DNA from 4 places in the Paenibacillus sp. N3/727 genome. Region 2 is predicted to be linked to each of the others. Evidence: predicted binding sites of a transcription regulator. Region 2 holds the regulator's gene; each other region holds the start of a gene.

Region 1 (3,214 bases), 720 kb from region 2:
TACACGCATATATCCACGGATAATCCATGGCTGGCGCCCCACTTCTGCATAAAACCAGCCCAGCTCTACAGCCAGAAAAGCGAGCGGTGCGCTCAATGCGATGATCCGTAGCATCCACTTGTTAAGCTCATTGCGCTTTTTCCAGAACACAAACAGGAAATATAGGACCGAAATCGCGAGCAGAGCAAATCCAATTCCGGCCATTAAATCAAACAAGTAATGAACGAGAAGTGGCGGCCATTCATCCTTGGGGAATTCCTCCAGCCCCGTTACCTCAGCATTAAAGTCTCCAAAGGCCAGGAAGCTGAGCACCTTCGGCAGATGAAGAGCCCCTAGAACTTCATGCTCTGCATTCAGCCATCCCATTAGAACCAAATCCACACCGCTGCCCGTCTCAAAATGCCACTCTGCCGCTGCAAGCTTCTCCGGCTGATGCTCGGCCAAAAACTTGGCGGACACATCTCCAGCTAAAGTGTTCAGCAAGCCGAACAGCAAAACAACCGCCATCATGAGATTCAAGGATTTTTTGTGGTATGCGGACACCCCTTTTCTCAGCATTGCAAACGCTGCAATCCCGGCTAACAAGGCAGCTCCTGTCAAATAAGCAGAGCTTAATACATGGAACACCTTGGAGAACGTCGCCGTATTCAGCATCGCTTGCACCGGGTTAATCGCTGTGAATTGCCCTGCTTCCATGACAAAGCCTCCAGGCTGGTTCATGAATCCGTTCACCGTCGTAATAAAAACGGCAGACATACCTGCCCCGGCGACAATGGGAATCGTCAGCAACCAATGGATATACGGATTTTTGAACCGATCCCACGTATACAAATAAATGCCCAGGAAGATGGCTTCAAAAAAGAACGCGAACACTTCCATGAATAACGGAAGTGCAATGACATTCCCCGCTAATTTCATAAAATTCGGCCACACAAGGGCCAGTTGTAGCGAAATCGCTGTACCAGTCACGACACCAACCGCAACAGAGATGACAAATCCTCGAGACCACCTCTTCGCCATAAGTGTATAATGGGGGTCCTTCTTCCGGATCCCGATGAACTCTGCAATAGCGATCATTAATGGTATACCGACGCCAATCGTCGCAAAAATAACGTGGAACCCGAGAGTCAAGCCTGTTACCAGCCTGCTCCACAGCACCGTATCAATTGCCATTCTTTACTTTCTCCTTTCAACCTCTGTTCATTTTTCGTAATAAATTGATGCTCATGACTAGGCCCGCTACCGTTTGGCTACATCTCATATCCAGTTTGGCCAGAGTAATTGACACCGTTACATTTTCCAGCGCTTAGATGTTCCACTATCTTTGTATGCAAAAAGAGATTTTTTTCACAAAGTAAGGGACGTTGATGCTTTGCCTCACACGCATTGCATTTTACTGCCGTTCGTTACTGGCAGAAGCGAGAGCTGGCGAGCCTGTTCTAACCTGGTACATGTATACAGTCAAAGTACTAGACGAGACCTAATAGTTAAAATTATTATATCTTGGTCTGTAAGCAATTCAATCACTGACACGTCTTCGTCCCTAAACGTTCAAGAAAGGATCAACTCTTTCTGACAACTAGGTGAAAAACACAAAAAATACCCGATCGAGCTATTGATTCATTCAGCTCATATGTGGTATTACAAGTCTACTCGCATATCGATTTATGCTAGGTGTGCCGTGCCTGTTATGGATGGCTTATTCAGTGCCTTTGGCGTCACCTGTCGAAGACCTATCCCCATTGCATTCCCTTTATACTCTCTTTTAAAGAAAGATACATTCTATTGAAGTTACCCCTGTCAAGTAGACAGTAATGAAAGAAGATCACTAAGCACCTTAGTTCGGTATTCAACCGGACTAAGGGCTTAATTTCTTTTGGAATCGATGGTGGTTTTGAAAGTGGATATAGCGGTGGACTTCGTTCATTAATTGCTTCGGGATACTAGCATTGTCGAGACAATTGCCCTTACGTGAAATACTTGACTGTATGCAGTGACACTTTAAAAGCTTGTCGTAGGGCTTGGATGTGTATTGGAATCCTCGATCACTATGGAGGGAGTAGACCACGTGTTTTTCGATTGTGGATCGCCTTTTTCACTGTATCGAGAACAAGCCGGATGTTATTGCGCGGACAGAGAACTATCGTGCCCCGTTAGTTCAATGAAGTTATCTTTTGTAATAACCCAAAACTGTCGCTATGGTAAAGTATAAACGTTCCAAGCTATGCTACTTACAATTCAAAATAGGCAGAAAATCAAATCAATCTGATATTAATTTGGAATAGATATTGAGATCATTAAACTTTCCTTCTACTCTTTTATATTGTCTAAGTGTTCCTGCAAACGTAAAGTTGAGCTTTTGTATAAGCTTATAGAATTCACGTTTTCGTGGTTAACCTTTGCTTCGATTCGATTCAACTTTAAAGATGAGAATGCGGATCTAACAAAGAACAGATAGCTTCTGAAGTGTATCCTCTTCCCCAAAATGATTTAGCAATGTCATATCCAATTTCTGCTTTTTCATTTTCAAAATCAAAGGAATTATAACCACAAGATAAACGTTCTGTGTGTAACTCTGTAATCAATACTTTTACCTCCATTATATTTTAATGTCAGGTTTAAGATATTGACATCTGCGCATAGTTCAGTCCCTTCATTTTTGAAGTTTCATTATACATGAGCTTAAGGGTTTATCTACGATCGGCTTTTGTTATTAAACTTCTCCGTTAGCTTATTTCACTGCTAATTTTAAAGCGGCTTCTTCAGCTTCTTTATATGCTTTTCGTAATATTTCATCTCTGTCCAGTATATCAGTACCTTGCACTCGAAGAATTTGATAATCTTCAATACCAAAAAAATTGAACATCGACTTCAAGTATTTATGCGAATATTCAATTTCGGTATACCAGTCATTATTGGTATAGATTGCCCCACTTCCTTGTATCACAAGCATTTTAGACTAGCTGAAGAGGTGGAATCGACTTCTGGATGTGCATTAATGACAAGCAGTTTGCTCATTGGATGTTTTCTCCTTTAAGTTTTATTTAATCTTAATTGTCGACAATATTAATCGTCGATCAATATAATAGACAATATAAATGTTTCATAGTCTTTTGTCAAATTCTATAGACAATAATTTAAAATTAGTTTTTAATAATTTACAAAAAACATTTAGGGCTTATAATGATTGTTTTGATAGTCTTTTTTCAATGAA
Region 2 (3,214 bases):
GGCGGGGGAATGGACAGTAGTCATTGACCGGCTATACCCTGATCTAATTACTGTCAAGGAGAGCTGGGACCGGCTCAGTGACCTTCTGTTCGGACTTCTTCCTGAACGCGGAGATGCTTCTGCGGGGGATGCAGGACAATTTACGCTTCGACTGTCACCATCCAAGAAGCCAAAAGACTGGGAAAGCTTAACGGAGTTAGAGAATCAGATTCACGTCACCTTGGGAGACGTCGTTCGCAAAGGAGATATGCTAACATCTGAAGTTCGGGAAGAACTGAATGATTATGGAGCAGATAGTTTAATTACGGATATTAACGGCCTCTTTAAGGACTTGGCTGCGCACCGGGAGAATCTGAAATTTTTCATGACTCTGAACGATGAAGGCGTGGTTTACTGGATGGAGGCGAACGGTAATTTCCGCAGTAAATCGCTGCAGATGTTTGCTGTGCCAGTTGATGTGAGCGGGCAGTTGAAAGAGCTGTTCTTCGATAAAAAAAGAAGTATCATCCTCACTTCTGCAACTCTATCTGTAGATAAATCGTTTCAGTATATGATCGATAATCTTGGGCTGCAGGATGCTTCAGATCAGGGGCAGCTGAATACCGTGCAGCTTCCGTCACCGTTTAATTACCGTGAGCAAGCATTGTTATTAATTCCAAGGGACTTCCCAAGCGTTAAGGGGACCATGGGAGATCAGAACTTTGTGAGTACACTCGTTCAATCACTTGCAGATGCCGCTAAAGCGACTCATGGACGAATGTTGGTGCTGTTTACCTCGTACCGTATGCTGCGCCAGGTGTATGATCCGCTCAAGGAAGTTCTGTCATCCAGTGATATATCCGTACTAGGACAAGGGATGGATGGATCAAGCCGAACCAAGCTGATCCGAAGGTTTCAGGACAGCAGCGCATCGGTGCTGCTTGGGACAAGCTCATTCTGGGAAGGGGTCGATATTCCGGGAGAAGCGCTGACATGCCTGGCTATCGTAAGGCTACCGTTTCAACCGCCTAACCATCCCCTTGTCGAAGCGAAGAGCGAGCTACTGCAGCAGCAGAAGAAAAATCCGTTCATGAAACTATCCGTACCTCAAGCGGTTATTCGCTTTAAGCAGGGTTTCGGGCGTCTTGTGCGAACAGCTCAAGACAAGGGTATTGTGATTGTTTATGATACCCGTGTGATTGAATCTTATTACGGAAAATACTTTTTATATTCACTGCCTGGCCCGAAAATGGAACATATGCGGACAGAGCAGATGGTTCCCCGCATTGCGGAATGGCTTCATGGGGACGAGGCGATACAATAAGAATTTAAGTTATTTATTTTGAGTTTATCATTAGGGGGAGCATGCATGAAATCGGATAAAATTTCGGAGGCCGTGGTTCGCAGACTGCCCGTATATTTACGCTATCTGAACGAACTTCATCTTCGTGAGGTTGCGACGGTGTCCTCACAGGAGCTTGGACAGAAGCTCGACCTAAATCCGGCGCAAATCCGCAAGGATCTTGCCTATTTTGGAGATTTTGGCAGAAAAGGGATAGGTTATGACGTCTCTTATTTGATCGAGAAAATCCGTCATATTCTTAAACTGGACCAGCAAATTAATGTAGTGCTTGTGGGTGCTGGTAATCTTGGACACGCCCTTTCCAATTACAACGCTTTTTTGAAAGATAATATGAAGATTGTAGCTATATTCGATGCATATACTCCCAAAGTCGGCACTAAAATCAACAATTTAGTCGTTCAGTCGATGGAAGAATTGACGGCGACTATTAAGGAGTTCGGAATCCGGATCGGGATTATTACCGTTCCTGATGTCGAAGCACAAGATGTGGCGGATAAACTGATCTCATCCGGTATTGAAGCGATTCTGAATTTTGCGCCAACGATCTTGAAAGCTCCTCCGCACATCCGGATTCATACAGCTGACTTCACGACGGATTTGCAGAGTCTGGCTTATTATTTGGATAACGGAAAGGAAGATGCCGATCATGACGAAGCGTAAATGGATGATTAAAAACGGAACCTTTGCTGTGCTTCAGAACGAAAAGCCGGTTCTGCGCGGATATATGGTCATCGAAGACGATCTCATTACCTATATCGGTGAAGAACAACCGAAGGTTGAGGAAAATACGGAGATTATCGACGGCACACATCTGTTTTTCATGCCTGGTCTTATGAATACGCATGGTCATACGGCTATGTCGCTTCTTCGTGGGTACGGGGATGATCTGGCACTTCAGGTATGGCTGCAGGAGAAAATGTGGCCGATGGAAGCGAAGTTTACAGCTGATGATGTATATTGGGGTACCTCGCTGTCTGTGATCGAAATGCTGAAAGGCGGCACGACGACCTTCCTCGATATGTATGATCATATGGATCAGGTAGCAGCCGTGACTGAGCAGTCCGGTATGCGTGGGGTACTTACTCGCGGTGTAATCGGTTTGTGTCCTCCAGATGTTCAGAATCACAAGCTGAAGGAGGCTACAGCATTTGCGAAGGACTGGCACGGTAAAGCCGATGGACGTATCACAACGATGATTTCGCCTCATGCGCCTTACACATGTCCTCCGGATTACATCGAAAAGTTTGTGCAGACTGCTTACGATCTAGATTTGCCAATTCACACCCATATGTCAGAAACAGTAACTGAAGTCGAGCAGAATGTTCGGGATTACGGGTTGCGGCCAGTAGCTCATCTTCAAAAACTTGGCGTCTTCACACGTCCGACGCTTGTTGCGCATGCTGTTCATTTAACGGATGAAGAGATTGAGATTTTGGCGGCTCATAAGGTAGCGGTATCCCACAATCCGGGAAGCAACCTGAAGCTGGCAAGCGGTGTCGCCCGGGTACCGGAACTGCTTAAAGCGGGAGTTACCGTATCACTGGGTACTGATGGTCCTGCGAGCAACAACAATTTGGATATGTTTGAGGAAATGAGACTAGCTGCTCTTATTCATAAGGGTGTCAGTGGCGATCCGACAGCAGTCCCTGCTGTTGAAGCACTTCGTATGGGAACAGAATACGGAGCGAAATCATTATTCTTAGACGGTGTTGGGACGCTGGCTCCCGGCATGAAAGCGGACTTTATCGCGTTAAATACCGATCAGGCACATTTTCTGCCTCATACGGACTTTATCTCGCATGCGGTTTATTCAGCGAGTGCCAAGGACGTGGAGCATGTGTGGGTAAATGGTAAGCAGGTTGTCAAAAACGG
Region 3 (3,214 bases), 1.4 Mb from region 2:
ACGCGCAAACACAATCACAGCATTTAACGGTTCTACCCGAAGACAAAATATCATTCGGAAAATCGGCAGTCCTAGGTTTACAGCATGTATTAGCAATGGACGTCTATGTCGTTCCTTTCCTGATTGCCATGTTAATTGGCTTACAACCCAATCAATCAAGCGCATTAATTCAATCCACGTTTATTGCTGCTGGGCTTGCAACGATTGTCCAAACTTATTTCTGTATGAAGCTGCCTATGGCGCAAGGTCCTTCTTATGTTCCGCTCGGTGCGATTGTCACGATTTATGCCGCTAGTGGTGGTGGAGAACTAGGTTGGAGTTCTGTGTTAGGTGCCAGCTTAATTGGTGCGATCCTCGTTATTATTTTGGGCTATGCTGGAGTATTCAACAAAATAGTTAAATCATTTATCCCTCCCATTGTAGGGGGAACAATCATTTTCATTGTAGGTCTTTCTTTATTGCCTGTTGCGATCAGAGACAATATTTATGGCGCCACTGACGCTACAATTAACCAAAACGTGTTATTAGCACTTATCTCAGCTGCTGTGCTCATTATTTTCGTGATCCTAGGCTCTTTGTTCCATAAAAAAGGATCGATATTCCGAATTACTTCCGTGATGATCGCGTTAATTGTCGGATGTATTTCTGCACAATTTATGGGCGTCTTGGATTTCTCAGCTGTTCAAAATGCCCCGTGGTTTAGCATGCCGCGGATTCCTTTTAAAGATTTCGGCTTTACTTTTGACTTTTCTGCTATTATCACCATGGTCATTATTTATCTCGTACTGTTGGCTGAAACAACAGGTACGTGGTTTGCCATCAGCAACGTGATCGATAAACCGTTAACGGATAAGAATATTAACCAAGGTGTTGTTGGAGAAGGGATTAGCTGTCTTATAGCTGCTGGACTCGGTTCAACTCCAGTTACAGGCTATTCTACAAATGCAGGTATTATTTCCATCACAGGTATCGCGAGCCGACGAGTCTTTCTTGCAGTAGGAGGATGGTTTGTCCTCTTCGGCTGTTCAGGAAAATTAGCAGCTTTAATCTCTTCGATTCCAACAGCTGTCATCGGCGGCGTGTTCGCTATCGTCTGCGGTATCATCTCGATTAACGGTATCCAGGTCATGAAAAACGAAACGATTGGCGAAAAAGAAATGTACATTATCGCAATACCGATGATTTTAACGCTAGCGCTAGTGCTCATTCCTAAAGATTTTCTCTATACTCTGCCTACTTTCGTGCAATATCTATTGGGCTCACCTATTCTAGCTGCTTCGCTTGCAGCGATCTTGTTAAATAAGCTGTTGCCAAGTAGGAAGTAAGTTGTAGAGCTAGGCAATTGGAAGGGATCACTTCCCCTTTAAATAAGACATAAGTAATCTAAACGAGGCTGCCCCCAAAGACTACGTTCATTGTAGTTTTTGGGGCAGCCTCTTCATTTAGGTATTGTTGCCACCGATTCTAATCCTCTCCACACGGATGAGTACTGACGGTAGCTAGGTATATTTTATAATAATCTACTTTTTGAGTTGATCCAGTGTGACCTATTTGATTGATGTACATCCGAAGTAGTTGCTACCATGTTCAAAGAAGTAGAGTGAATTCATTCACAATATTATCTTGTTATTGTTGAACTAATGAAATGGCAGAGGAGTTATTCATGATGAAAAGAATCGTAACACTGAGTACCCGCAAACTGATGGATACCGCAAAACACGGCGGATGTGGCGCATGCCAAACATCTTGCCAGTCCGCTTGTAAGACTTCCTGCGGCGTTGCCAACCAGCGCTGTGAAAACCCAATGAACAAATAGGATTCGAAAATGTTCACCGCCCACTGCTCTGTAGATGGGCGTCTATTTTTTAAACCGGTTCTATTTGTCGGTAAAAGGAGCTTGATTAGCAAGTATGATTCATCAATACCAACTGAACGGATACAACATCGTGCTTGATACCTACAGTGGATCGGTACACGTTGTTGATGATCTGGCATACAAAATCATTGAGCTTTACGAGCATACATCTCCGAAGGAAATCCTGACAATCATGCTGGAACAGCATAAGCACGATTCGGATATTACCGAGAGAGACATTCGAGAAACCATCGCGGCCATTGAGGAGCTTAAAGATACTGGACAGCTCTTTACCGAAGATCCGTATGAGAATCTCTCTATGGATTTAAGGAATCGAAAAACTTATGTTAAAGCGCTATGCCTCAATGTCGCGCACACCTGCAATCTATCATGCGACTATTGCTTCGCCAGTCAGGGAAAATACAACGGCGATCGGGCCATTATGAGCTATGAGGTTGGAGAGCGTGCTATCGATTACCTGCTAGAAAATTCAGGACATCACCGGAACCTTGACATTGACTTCTTCGGCGGCGAACCGCTTATGGCCTGGAAAGTGGTCAAACAGATTGTAGCTTATGCACGAAGCAAAGAACAAGAATATAAGAAAAAGTTCCGCTTCACCTTCACGACGAACGGTATGCTGCTGAACGACGAGGTCACCGAATTTTTAAATAAGGAAATGTACAACGTCGTACTCAGTCTGGATGGTAGAAAAGAGATTCATGACCGGCTCCGCACAACCGTTAACGGAAAAGGCAGTTATGACCATATTGTACCTAAGTTCCAGGAATTCGTCCGAAAACGCGGAGACCAAGAATACTATGTACGAGGAACCTACACTCGTAACAATGTCGATTTCACCAATGATATATTCCATATCGCAGACCTTGGTTTTGATAAACTTTCGATGGAACCGGTCATCTGTGATCCGCGGGAACCCTATGCACTTACCGAGGAGGACCTCTCGGAAATTTATAACCAGTACGAAATTCTCGCCACAGAAATGATTGAGCGCGGTGAACAAGGCAACGGGTTTACCTTTTATCATTACATGCTAGACCTCTCGGAAGGCCCTTGCATTCAGAAACGAATTACCGGCTGTGGATCGGGAACGGAATATCTCGCTGTCACGCCATGGGGCGAGCTTTTTCCTTGCCACCAGTTCGTCGGAGATGAAGCGTACAGCATGGGGAACATCTGGGATGGTATCACACGACCAGAACTACAATGCCAATTCAAAGAGAGCAACTGCTACTCGAAACCGGAATGCAAGGATTGCTGGGCCAAACTCTACTGCAGCGGTGGCTGTCCTGCCAATGCCCTGCACGCGACGGGTTCCATCAACGGCATCTATGACTT
Region 4 (3,214 bases), 1.3 Mb from region 2:
TGGAATGGCTTCGCCATCTTTATTCAACACTTCTGTGTTCGTATTGATTTTCACGCCACCCATGGTGTAGTGAATCCCAGGGGCGATTTTGATTGCATAGTATGGTCCACTGGATAAGTCGTTGTCCATTGCAGTTGTTCTGCCAAATTCAGCATCCTTTTTATCCTTCACCGCGTTGTTCCATGTATCCAGTGTGGTTTGGAGCTGATCTGCGGGAACACCCATTTCTTTGGCTAATGCCTCGATCGAATCCCCTTGAATTACAAAGCCCATTTTTTCATATTGTTGAATCGCTTTAGCGCGGGATTTTACGCCGGAATCAAATACAAGATAAGCCGATTTTTCAGGCAGTGTATTGATTGCAGCGGTGACATTGTCCCGAGTATCCAGTTCGTTTGCGAAACGTTTACCCTCACTGGAAACGAGGATCGCTCCTTCACCGCGAACCGCTTCCCCAATGAGATAGGATTTCTCTTGCTGTACCGTTGGATGAACTTGGATTTGATCCATATCGACCGTTACACCGCCGAGTTTTTCAATCATCTTGATGCCGTCACCGGTGCTGCCTTCTTGGTTTGTTGTCACAAGACCTTTCAGATCGGAGCGAACCTCGGCAATCATATCCATATTGGAGCCGTAACCGCCGGCTGTAACAACGACAGCATCCGCTGCAATATTTTTCTCATCATTCTGGTCGAAGATAACTTTGACGCCATTTACTTTGCCGTCTTGTTCCGTAATTTCCGTTACATTAGCGTTCACAAAAAGTGGGATTTCTTGTTCTTGTATGTTTTTCAGCAAACCGTTAACAAGGTATTGTCCTACCGCTGAGCCATCTTCAGGACGGTGTGTACGCTTTTCGCTCATACCGCCTGTAATCGTAATATTGTTCAACCGAATTCCAATGGAATCCAGCCAATCGATCGCACTTGCTGAATTGTCAACGAAGAAACGAAGCATCTCTTTGTCGTTTGTATCATGACCGCCTTTTAACGTCTCTTCATAAAATGAATCATTGCTGTCGGTAATGCCTTGCTCTTTTTGGAACTTAGTTTCAGAAGCGTTCATACCCGAAGATGATTTTGTTGTATTCCCGCCAGCAAGCGGCATTTTTTCAAAAATAACCGGGTTCATGCCTTTTTCTTTTGCCTCAAGTGCAGCAGACATACCAGCGCCACCTGCACCGACAATGATAATATCATATTTATCTTTTAGTTGATCGATTGGTGTATAGCCGGCTTGAGACGCCCCCGAAACGGCTTCTGTTTCTTTGTTCTCTTCTTTTTTGTCATTGCCCTGACTCTGGTTTTGGTTTTGGTTCTGGTTCCCGTTGCCGCATCCCGCGATCGCGAGCATGAGAGAGAGAACGAGAATAAGCGTTGTTGCTACGTTTTTTTTCATGTTTGACCCTCCGCTTTTATATGTCTGTTATCTAGATGAACGCGTAAAGAACCCAACAAAAAAGAAGGGAGTAACGGAGAAATTGAGAAGTGGAGGAGCGTGAGCGTCGCCTTTGTTCTCCGAACTTCAAATCTTTCACGGTTACCTCCCCTGTCTGAATCGTTAGTCTTTTAGGTTCACTTCATTTTAATATACTATCAGCTCTATTACCTGTGAATTATTTCACAATTATTGTTGAATTTTGTCGAATTGTCTTCTCGAACAAGTATAAGGTTTTTTTGGATGATGCCCCCCTCCTTTGGAACCGGATGCAGCTTGTACTGATCCAGAACCAGGGCAGCAGCTAACAACGGAATATATGGAATCAGATGTATCTGCAGTCATAAAAGCAGAAATACGGCGCGACTATTTTGGTATGGAGTGGTGTTTCCTAGTTCACCACCTAACATTGTAACAATTTTAACATGTAATTCTAGTTATTTTTATTTACTGGAAGATTATAGTTTGTTAGCTTCGGGGCAAGCCCTGAAATGATCCGACGGGTCACAAACATGTAACTCATTTTACTGTTTGAGGCCCCTTACTTTACTACAATAAGAGTAAGCACGACGGTTCAGGGAAAGGGGCGAAGCGATTGAACGAGAGCCAGAAGTATCAGGTTATCCTCCACGGAATGACAAGTAACAACGTGGCAAAGACGTGCAAGGAATTCGGTATTTCCAGAACTCTGTATTACCGCTGGTATAACGCCTATATGCAGGATGGAATGGCCGGACTTGGCAGGAAGGCCCGCAGACCGGTGATGCCGAATCAGGTGGACAGAAAAACGGAAAAGATTATTTTGCAATATGTGGCACGTTTTCCCCAGGATGGGCCCAAGCGGATCTATTATGAATTACAGGACGAAGGAGTACGGACGGGGGAATCCGGGATTTATAACGTACTACGCAGACACGGGCTAAACCGGAGAGAGGATCGAGAGCGATACGCCAGGGAGATCAAGGCCAAGAAGAGAACAAGCCGGGGAAAATCAAATTCTGCCGGAAACCAGGTGAAGCAGCAAAACCCACTGGACTACAACATGAACAATTCGGATCATGCGAGGCCCGGCTATATTTGTTTTCAGACCATCCAATACATAGGCAAGTTTCCGAAGGCAGGGAAGTTATACCAGTACATCATTTTGGACTCCTACTCGCGACTAGCGCTGGTGAAGCTGTGCAATCAGAAGTCAACGATGGAACTTATTGATTTTATGCGCTTTAAGATCATGCCATTGCTGAGAACCTTTCATCTGGAGATCGATAATCTGGTAACCAACAAAAGCCAGGAATTCTCGACAGCCTGGGAGCGGGGAAACCACATGTATACAGAATATCTGCACAAGCACAACATTAACTCCGTTACCTTTGGCGCCGATCATCCCGAGGTATTTCAACCTTTGCATGAATTCACTACGGTTCTGGGAAAAGAATTTTATAAACCGGTTTGGCACGAGGGAAGAATAGATTCCTTTGACACGCTGGAGCAGCACTTAAATGAATACATGAATTACTATAACTATATCCGTCCTCTCGGGGAGGGGAATAACCAAGGTAAGATCCCTTCTGACATTGTGCTTGATTTCAGAGGGGTTCAGGGGCCATTGCCGCTCTGGTTGTATACAAGGAGATGAGGGATATGATCAGGGACGGTGAAAAAATCGGGATCGTAGGTGCGGGAATCTCCGGCGTGACCCTCGCTTATGAATTGGGCAAGAAAGGTTACCGCCACGTGACGATTATGGAACAAGGGGACCGGGTTGGTGGCAAAT

The links. Region 2 encodes Rex, which represses fermentation and respiration genes when NADH is low (regulators of the CRP and FNR family bind a similar motif). Its sites were predicted from a motif close to TTGTGAAATATTTCACAA; they were not measured.
Region 1: the regulator Rex is predicted to act here: its motif matches at 1,336-1,353, upstream of MNQ98_RS14720 (cytochrome ubiquinol oxidase subunit I).
Region 3: the regulator Rex is predicted to act here: its motif matches at 1,599-1,616, upstream of scfA (six-cysteine ranthipeptide SCIFF).
Region 4: the regulator Rex is predicted to act here: its motif matches at 1,612-1,629, upstream of MNQ98_RS05320 (flavocytochrome c).

The regions. Positions count from the first base shown of each region.
Region 1 covers NZ_CP093336.1:3,223,789-3,227,002, forward strand. Annotated here, with positions in the region: gene MNQ98_RS14720 (cytochrome ubiquinol oxidase subunit I) at 1-1,173, opposite strand, end outside; partial or broken gene MNQ98_RS14725 (GNAT family N-acetyltransferase) at 2,261-2,555, opposite strand; partial or broken gene MNQ98_RS14730 (NAD(P)H-dependent oxidoreductase) at 2,732-2,956, opposite strand.
Region 2 covers NZ_CP093336.1:2,504,415-2,507,628, forward strand. Annotated here, with positions in the region: gene dinG (ATP-dependent DNA helicase DinG) at 1-1,303, shown strand, start outside; gene MNQ98_RS11310 (redox-sensing transcriptional repressor Rex) at 1,349-2,002, shown strand; gene MNQ98_RS11315 (amidohydrolase) at 1,989-3,214, shown strand, end outside.
Region 3 covers NZ_CP093336.1:1,119,519-1,122,732, reverse strand. Annotated here, with positions in the region: gene MNQ98_RS05015 (uracil-xanthine permease family protein) at 1-1,325, shown strand, start outside; gene scfA (six-cysteine ranthipeptide SCIFF) at 1,667-1,816, shown strand; gene scfB (thioether cross-link-forming SCIFF peptide maturase) at 1,911-3,214, shown strand, end outside.
Region 4 covers NZ_CP093336.1:1,194,489-1,197,702, forward strand. Annotated here, with positions in the region: gene MNQ98_RS05320 (flavocytochrome c) at 1-1,401, opposite strand, end outside; gene MNQ98_RS05325 (helix-turn-helix domain-containing protein) at 2,036-3,076, shown strand; gene MNQ98_RS05330 (FAD-dependent oxidoreductase) at 3,082-3,214, shown strand, end outside.